DNA from 2 places in the Vibrio sp. QJM3NY_35 genome. Region 2 is predicted to be linked to the other one. Evidence: riboswitches for the same ligand, from Rfam matches in the RefSeq annotation. Region 2 holds a riboswitch; the other holds the start of a gene.

Region 1 (4,426 bases), on a different replicon from region 2:
GGTCAAACTCTGTTTGAAATTGCTAGCTGGCAAACTGGCCCTCAGGGCATTACTTTCGATACGGTTTCTTACCCAGACAAGCCGCTAGAGGATCTTAAGAAAGCGAGTGATGGTGAGCTTCTAGGCATCTACCGTGACGCACTGAGAACGTATGGTATGTGGAGCTACCGCTCTTACCCATTAGAGTCTCGCTAAGCCCAAGCATTATTTGCGTTTGGGAAAAGCACAGTTCGTGTTAAACCAAAGCTTCACTTGCTAGTACAATCGAGCACAGCTAGATGGTATGCTGTGCTCCTACTTAATTTAGTGTTTCAAAGGCAAAAAAATGAACCCGATTTTAGCAATGTTGAAAGAGAACAATATTAGCGACGAGCAGATCAGCGAGATATTCAAGACGTTGACCGAGAACCCTCTTGCAGCAATGGCGACAATCAGCCAACTTGGTTTACCACAAGATAAGCTTCAAATGCTGATGGGTCAGGTAATGCAAAACCCTGCGCTAATCAAAGAAGCAGTTGAAGAGCTTGGCCTAGATTTTTCTAAGGTTGAAGCCGCTAAAGAGCAACTTCAAAAATAAGTGAGTTTGAATGAGCTGATATCGTCTTAGCTTAATCAAAATTCAATGAAAAGGTCGTTTAAGTTCAGCAACAGGCTGTCTTAACGGCCTTTTTTGATCTTGGTGGCGATTATTCACTTTGATCAAGTTGCTTTCAATCCCTGCCTCCCATTTTTTACTCAACGACTATTTCAACACAATTGACAGCACCTTTGCCAAATATGTGTTGCTACTGACAATTTACTTACTAGACTTAATTAACCTATGTGCGACTTGATATGTGCACCTTGATGAACAGTTTTTTTGGATGAGGAACGCCCTGAATAGTAGGGATATAAACATCAAACAATAGCGCTGTTTATTTATGGGTCACAACAAGAAAAAGAATAAGAGGGCACTCGAATAAGCCCTTTATTGAGCAGTGATTTTATAGGAAATGAGTTATGAAATATTTAAAGGAAACGGCTTTAGCGAGCCTTGTGTTGGCAGGGCTTGTTGGTTGTGGCGGAGACTCAGGATCATCAAGCAGTACGACACCCATTACCTTAAGCGTGAGTGATGCGCCCATTGATGATGTTAAAGACGTCACCGTGACATTCAGTAAGGTCGCTTTACTTCCTCAAGGGGGAGGTTCGCCACTGATATATGATGTGTATAAAACGGACGAAAACGGCGACTACGTTGATGAAAATGGCGATCCATTGCCAGATGGTGAGGATCCGATTCCATTAAGTGTGAATTTGTTGGATTACCAAGGCAGCGATGCGCTCCCTTTGATTGAAAATGAGGTAGTTCCAGTAGGTAGTTATAAGTTGTGTGTGTTTGCTCATGATGGCGATCACCCGAAACATCCATCTTATGTCGTAGATGATAATAATGTGGAACAAAAGTTAACGGTGAAAGGCGAAGGCGCGTGCCCGCAAGGTGTGGGTAAAGAAGACAACGCTGGCGTACTTTACTTTAATAACTCATTTAATGTGAACCAACAAAGTAATGATTTTGTTGTCGAGTTCGATCTACGACGCGGCCTAAAGAACAGTTCGACTTTCCCTGATTACACCATTCAAAGAACGTCTGTAAGCCTTATTAATACGGTTGAGACAGGAAACATTGAAGGTACTGTTTCGAGTACCACTTTTGAAGCTTGTAACCCTACAAATGATAATACTTATGTTCAGTCGGTGTACTTGTATGAAGGTAATGTCGACAAAGCTGACATGGCACCAATTGGTGGTACAGCGGAGAAAAAACCGATTACTTCAGCTTCAGTGACAATGAATCAAGCACAGACCAACTATGAGTTTTCCCTTGGTTTCATCGACCCAGGTACTTACTCATTAGGTTATACCTGTACTGCGCAACACGACAGTGATGAAGACAATGCTGATCCGGTTGCTGATGGTTTTGAAATATATGAAGCTCAAAATGGCGTGCAAGTAACCGTTGGTCAAGACAGCCAAGTGTCATTTTAGATTGCTGATTTGATTTACCATGCTAATAAATACGGCCTCCAATTTTGGGGCCGTTTTTGAATCTGCTAGTGATAATTCTAGGGTAAATCTTATAATTGAATAAAATCAGTATCTCAGTTGTGAGAGTGCTGTTACTATCGCTATCAATAGTCGGGGGGCATATACCTTATTTGGTGTTTGCTGAGATCGTTAATCGAGACCCGTTGAACCTGATTCAGTTAACACTGGCGTAGGGAACTATAAGCACTCGATCTACGTCTGCACCCATGAAAACTTTCATGAGTCTAATGCGACTTCTCCTTCGATCGGTGTTCGTTCTCCTACGTCTTGTAAGATAGTAGGAGCGACAATGACACACAGTTCTATTTCAAAAGATTTAACGCCCAAAGCCTCAGTTTCACAGCACTCTGCTGATGGTTCGATTCGAACGAACACTCCGATTGTATTGACGATCGCAGGCTCAGACAGTGGCGGCGGTGCAGGTATCCAAGCTGATATTAAAGCTATGTCTGCGACCGGTAGTTTCGCTTGTTCGGTAATTACCGCTATCACTTCCCAGAACACGCAAGGCGTTTCCGCCATTTTTCCTATTCCACTCGACCATGTCGCTAGTCAGTTAGATGCAGTGTTTACTGATCTCAATATCGTGGCAGTAAAAGTCGGCATGTTGGCTGATTCGCAAATCATCAAAGTCGTTGCAGACAAAATTAAGCAGTACCAACCTAAACACTTAGTGATTGACCCTGTGATGGTCGCGACAAGTGGTGACCTTCTCTTAGAAAACTCTGCTATTACGACGCTAAAGCAGGAACTGATTCCGCTGGCAGACATCATTACCCCTAACTTGCCAGAAGGCGCGGCGTTAACAGGCAAAGCTGTCCCTGAAAGCGAAGCCGAAATGCAGGGCATGATTGAAGACTTACGCGCACTGGGCGCGAAAGCCGTTCTTCTCAAAGGCGGCCACTTAGAGAAGGATGAGAACAGTAACGACTTACTGATTCTACCAACCGCATCTGCTCTGATTAGCGCTAAACGTTTTCCTACCAAAAACACTCATGGCACGGGTTGTACGCTCTCTTCTGCGATTGCTTCTTTCTTAGCGCAAGGCAACACGCTCTCAGACGCTGTTGACCTAGGAAAACAATACATTTCTCGCGCGATTGCTCACGCTGATGAGTTACAAGTCGGCCAAGGTCATGGGCCTGTAAATCACTTCTTCGTTGGACACGGTAATGTCCGTTAATACGGTTGGTGTTCAACTCAGCAATGCCTCCTTGCGTTATAACGACAGTGAGCACGCGACCTTGTCTAGGTTGTCGCTTAGCTTAAACGCAGGTAAGTGGACGGTATTGTTGGGTCGAAGTGGCTGCGGGAAAACCACGGTATTGCGTTATCTGGCAGGCTTGTTGGACGACAAGGTGGAGTGGCAGGGCACATTGGCAACGTCTGATGAATTGCCTTTAACGGATCGCATCGCATACATGGCACAGCAAGACTTGTTACTGCCATGGTTGTCGGTTATCGACAATGTTTGCCTAAGTCATCGCTTTCAAAATCCAGCTTCTGATAAAGCACAGCAAACCAATCAAGCACTCGAGTTGCTCGCTGCGGTTGGTTTGGCTAGTCACGCGTCTACTATGCCAGATCAATTGTCTGGCGGTATGCGTCAGCGTGTTGCTTTGGCTCGCACCTTAATGCAAGACAAACCAGTGGTGTTGATGGACGAACCTTTCTCTGCGCTGGATGCGGTAACAAGACACAAGTTACAGAGCTTAGCGTGTGAACTGTTAAGAGATAAAACCGTTGTGTTGATCACCCATGATCCACAAGAAGCGGTGCGTTTGGCGGACAACTTGTATGTGTTGCAAGGCACACCTGCGAATGCTCAGTCTTTGTCTGTGCCTAACACGGCGACACCACGAGTGTTAGATGGTGAATGCGCTGAGTTACAACAAGCGATCTTAGATCAGTTGGAGCGTGACTATGAATGATCTAACGCGAAGTGAAGCTGTGGCTCGTTCAACCAACGCGCAGGTTAGCACAGCACATCCTCGTCAGATGAATCCCGTTATGCGTTTGGTCATCAGTAGTGCTGTGATTCTTGGTTTGTGGCAAATGGTGGTGGTTATCTTCGAGATGCCAAGCTTCATTCTGCCAGCTCCCGCAGAAGTCTTTCTTAAGCTGATTGAACGCTACGATGTGTTACTCAAGCACACTTGGGTGACTGCGCAGGAGATCTTACTTGGTCTATTGCTCGGTTTATCCATGGGGCTGTTTTTCGCCCTACAGATGTTGATGTTCGAACCGCTGAAACGCTGGTTGTTGCCTATCTTAATTGCTAGCCAAGCGATCCCTGTGTTTGCGATTGCGCCAGTATTGATGTTGTGGCTGGGTTATG
Region 2 (4,426 bases):
TACGGTTAATGCCTGCGAGTTAATTCCACTGACGATAACCATAGCTAATGGCGGCAATACCAGCATTGAGACTATGATGATCCAGAAGCTATCCCAAGCTTTTGACCACCAGCTGTCCTTAACCAAATATTTCTCTTCCGACAGCTGACTGGCCGTCACTGAAATAGGTTTAGATAGCCGTTGAATACTCACAGCTAGCACACCACACAGCAGCATTTGCCATATCGCGAGCAAGGCACCAGCTTGAAGGTCAAAGTCGAATTTAATCGCTTGATAAATAGCGAGTTCGATAGTGGTCGATTTCGGACCTCCACCTAGCGCCATCACGGTAGCAAAGCTAGTAAAGCACAACATGAAGACTAAGCCACATACATGAGGCAGTTGTTGTCTCAATCGCGGCCATTCGACCCACCTGAATTTGTTCCAATGACTCATACCCAAATGAGCACACAGCTTATGTTGCTCGGCAGGCACGGTATCTAAGGCTTGTAAAAGTAAGCGACTGGCATAAGGCAAGTTAAAGAAAACGTGTGCCAGCAAAATACCATTCAATCCGTATATGGAGAATGGCAGTTCAATATCGAAGTTCGCCAAAAATTTAGCTAACCAACCACTATTGCCATAGATCGCAAGTAAGCCAAATACACCGACTAACACCGGCAGGACTAAGGTCGACGCGAACAGCCTTAACAATAAAGCGCGTCCAAAAAATTGTCTACGACACAGCGCATGAGCAATAGGTATAGCAAAGCCAACACTCAGCACCGTTGAGAGTGTCGCCTGATAAAAACTGAATTTCGTTACATGCCAATAGTAGGGATCGGACCATACTTGGCTGATATCAAGAGAAGGGGCATTGCTAAGCAATGCCCCAACTGCTGAAACCACGAAGGCGGTAATGAGTATCGCAACCCAGATACCTACCTTAGGTGTTTTCTTTATCATAAATTGATTTTTACCGTAAACAGTTCACTCAAAGTATATCGAACGAACTTTTAAATACAGAAAGCCTATTTCTTTAAAGTAAGTTAGAAAGTAAGTGCACTCTGCCATTCACGAATCCAAGGCTTACGCTTCTCGGCGATCTCTTCTGAGCTAAAGCTCAGCGCTTTCTGAGGAACCGTAAGTTGCTCAAACCCTTTTGGTAACTCAACATCCGTCACTGGGTACATCCAGTTACCTGTTGGCATCGCCGATTGGAATTCATCACTTAGGATAAACGCCATAAACTCATCAGCAAGTTTCTCGTTCTTACTGCCTTTAACTTTAGCGGCCACTTCCACTTGAGTGTAATGCCCTTCTTCGAAGCTTGCTGCTGCATACTTAGAATCGCTCTCAGCAATAATGTGGTAAGCCGGAGACGTTGTGTAAGACAAGACTAAATCTGACTCGCCTTCTAGGAACATAGAGTAAGCTTCAGACCAACCTTTGGTTACAGTCACTGTTTTCTGGGCAAGCTTCTTCCATGCTGTAGTTGCTTCATCACCGTATACCGACTTCATCCAAAGCATCATGCCTTGGCCAGGTGTTGATGTACGTGGGTCTTGGTAGATAACCTTAAGATCATCACGCTGCTCAACCAACTCTTTAAGGCTCTTCGGTGGGTTTGCTAACTTCTCTTTGTTGTAAACAAAAGCAAAGTAACCAAAGTCATAGGGAACAAAAGTGCTGTCGTTCCAACCATTAGGAAGCGTTACTGATGAAGTATCAACATTATGCTCAGCCAATAAGCCCGTCGCTTTCGCTTCAGCCATCAGGTTGTTGTCGAGACCTAGCAAGATATCGGCTTTGCTGTTTTCGCCTTCAAGACGTAAACGGTTCAGGATAGAGACGCCATCTTCTAGAGCGACAAAATTCACATCACAACCACACTTCTCTTCGAATGCTTTTTTAACGGCAGGACGAGGGCCCCAATCCGCAGCAAAAGAGTCATAGGTGTATACAGTCAAAGTGTTGTCTGCAGCAAAGGCAGAAAAAGAAATAGCTGTAGTAACAGCAAGGGTAGTTAATATGAATTTCACTGGACGCTCTCCATGGTCTGAGCGGCACAGGTTTGAGGGAGGAGAACGGTTGAGGTTGTTCCTAACTCAATTCCTACGCCAGCATTATCTGGTTCAGGTTTACGGGTCCCAAGCATCAGCTTGATCTCAGCTCGCATTCATTATTTGAATGGTTTGCTCCCCGATGAGTGTTCAGGATTGTAATTTGATTTTTAACAATAAGCTATCAAGTTTGGATCAATTACGTTGATCGTAGCCCCAACGTGGCACTAAACCTTGTTCTATACCTAAGTGATCAAGGATACGCGCCACCATAAAGTCGACCAAATCTTCAATTGACTTAGGTTGATGATAAAAACCCGGGGCTGCAGGCATGATCGTCACACCCATGGTCGAAAGCTTGTGCATGTTTTCGAGATGAAGCGTCGAAAATGGCGTCTCACGAACCACTAACAACAGCTGGCCTCGCTCTTTCATGACCACATCGGCTGCTCGCTCAATCAGGTTATCCGATAGACCATGAGCAATCGAAGCCAAGCTTCCCGCGGAACATGGGCAAACGACCATCTGCTTCGGCGCTGCTGAACCAGAGGCAACCGGCGAGAACCAATCATCTTTGCCACACACCACCAGCTTTTGAGGGTCGCAGCCAAGGTGTTTAACTAAAGCTTGTTTCGCCGCATCTGGCCCAGCAGGTAACTTAAGTTCATGCTCGGTCGCCAATACCACTCGCGCTGCCGATGAAATCAGCAAGTAGACCTGATAATCGGCTGCCAAAAGGCATTCAAGTAAACGCAGGCCATAAGGCGCACCGGATGCGCCAGTGAAAGCAAGAGTTATCGCTTTATCGTGTTTTGTCATGTTCTCAATTACTTCAAATTATAAGGTCGTGGATGCCGTTAGCCTTTGAGTGCCAATCCATCCAACAATTTTTGGTGAATGCCACCAAAGCCACCATTACTCATTACCAAGATTTGGTCGCCCGCTTGTGCCTCTGAGACAATTTTAGCAACGAATGCATCCATGTCATCACTCACGTGTGCAGGTTGATGGCACGCATCGGCAACATCTTGAACTGACCAATCAATGTTATCCGGTTGGAATAAGTAGGTAGAATCCGCCTGCTTCAACGAATCAGCCAGGGTTTCTTTGTGCACACCACGTTTCATGGTGGCAGAACGAGGTTCTAAAACGGCAATGATTTTCTTAGTGTCGACCTTATTACGTAATCCGCCCAGAGTAAGTTCAATCGCCGTTGGGTGATGAGCAAAATCGTCATAAACAGAAACACCTACCACCTCGCCTTTAAACTCTAAGCGACGCTTGGTATTAATGAAAGTCGCCAGTGATTCACATCCTAAGTCGGGTGTCACACCGACATGTCTTGCCGCCGCAATCGCCATCAAGGCATTACTTACGTTATGATCACCAACCAAATCCCAGTCTACGGTTCCAACACATTCATTTTGGAAGTAAACCTCAAATTGAGAGCCATCTTTGACCAGTTTTTTGGCATCCCAATCGCCTTGCTCGCCACTCGATTCAGTTTCGCTCCAGCAACCGCGAGCTAAAACATCTTGAATAGCGATATCCTGCTTAGGTGAGAAAATGCGACCATTGCTTGGCACAGTACGCACCAAATGATGGAATTGTCGCTTAATCGCTTCAAGATCGTCAAAGATGTCCGCATGATCGAACTCTAGGTTATTCATCACTAAGGTTCTTGGGTGGTAATGAACGAACTTAGATCGTTTATCGAAAAAAGCACTATCGTATTCGTCGGCTTCTACCACGAAGAACATACTTTCACCAAGGCGCGCAGAGATACCAAAGTTACCCAACACACCGCCAACTAAGAAGCCCGGTGCATAGCCACAATCTTCCAAGATCCAAGCCAACATGCTTGATGTCGTGGTCTTACCGTGCGTTCCAGATACCGCTAACACCCAACGGTCATGCAGCAGGAACTCTTGCAACCACTGAGGACCAGAGGTGTATCTAAGGTTGTTATCCAACACATACTCAACACACGGATTACCGCGGCTCATTGCGTTACCGATAACCACGAGATCCGGCCTTGGCTCTAATTGGCTAGGGTCGAACCCTTCAATAATTTCAATCCCTTGTGATTCCAACAAGGTGCTCATTGGTGGGTAAACATTCGCGTCGCTACCCGTAACCTTGTGACCTAATTGACGAGCCAATACCGCAGCACCCCCCATGAAGGTGCCACAAATTCCTAAGATATGAATATGCATAAATTACTTCCAAACGCTTGGCTAAATAAACGATGCCTAATTAAAACGGCTTGCACTCATTATCATTAAATGGCGATTAAAAGCGAGCGGCAATGCAAAACAAATTTAGTCGACATAGTAAGTGAGATCTGTGTCGCTTAGTTCATTACCATTAAAAAGATCTAACCT

The links. Region 2 has a riboswitch for thiamine pyrophosphate ahead of thiB (thiamine ABC transporter substrate binding subunit). Riboswitches for the same ligand answer to the same signal wherever they lie in the genome.
Region 1: another riboswitch for thiamine pyrophosphate. It lies ahead of thiD (bifunctional hydroxymethylpyrimidine kinase/phosphomethylpyrimidine kinase); the one in region 2 lies ahead of thiB (thiamine ABC transporter substrate binding subunit).

The regions. Positions count from the first base shown of each region.
Region 1 covers NZ_CM173508.1:1,327,808-1,332,233, forward strand. The annotation lists gene AC3CH3_RS21260 (ElyC/SanA/YdcF family protein) at 1-195, shown strand, start outside; gene AC3CH3_RS21265 (DUF2999 family protein) at 326-577, shown strand; gene AC3CH3_RS21270 (DUF4382 domain-containing protein) at 1,000-2,028, shown strand; TPP riboswitch at 2,170-2,281, shown strand; gene thiD (bifunctional hydroxymethylpyrimidine kinase/phosphomethylpyrimidine kinase) at 2,378-3,271, shown strand; gene AC3CH3_RS21280 (ABC transporter ATP-binding protein) at 3,261-4,019, shown strand; gene AC3CH3_RS21285 (ABC transporter permease) at 4,012-4,426, shown strand, end outside.
Region 2 covers NZ_CM173507.1:3,011,054-3,015,479, forward strand. The annotation lists gene thiP (thiamine/thiamine pyrophosphate ABC transporter permease ThiP) at 1-945, opposite strand, end outside; gene thiB (thiamine ABC transporter substrate binding subunit) at 1,029-2,021, opposite strand; TPP riboswitch at 2,075-2,194, opposite strand; gene AC3CH3_RS13615 (flavin prenyltransferase UbiX) at 2,238-2,861, opposite strand; gene mpl (UDP-N-acetylmuramate:L-alanyl-gamma-D-glutamyl-meso-diaminopimelate ligase) at 2,900-4,258, opposite strand.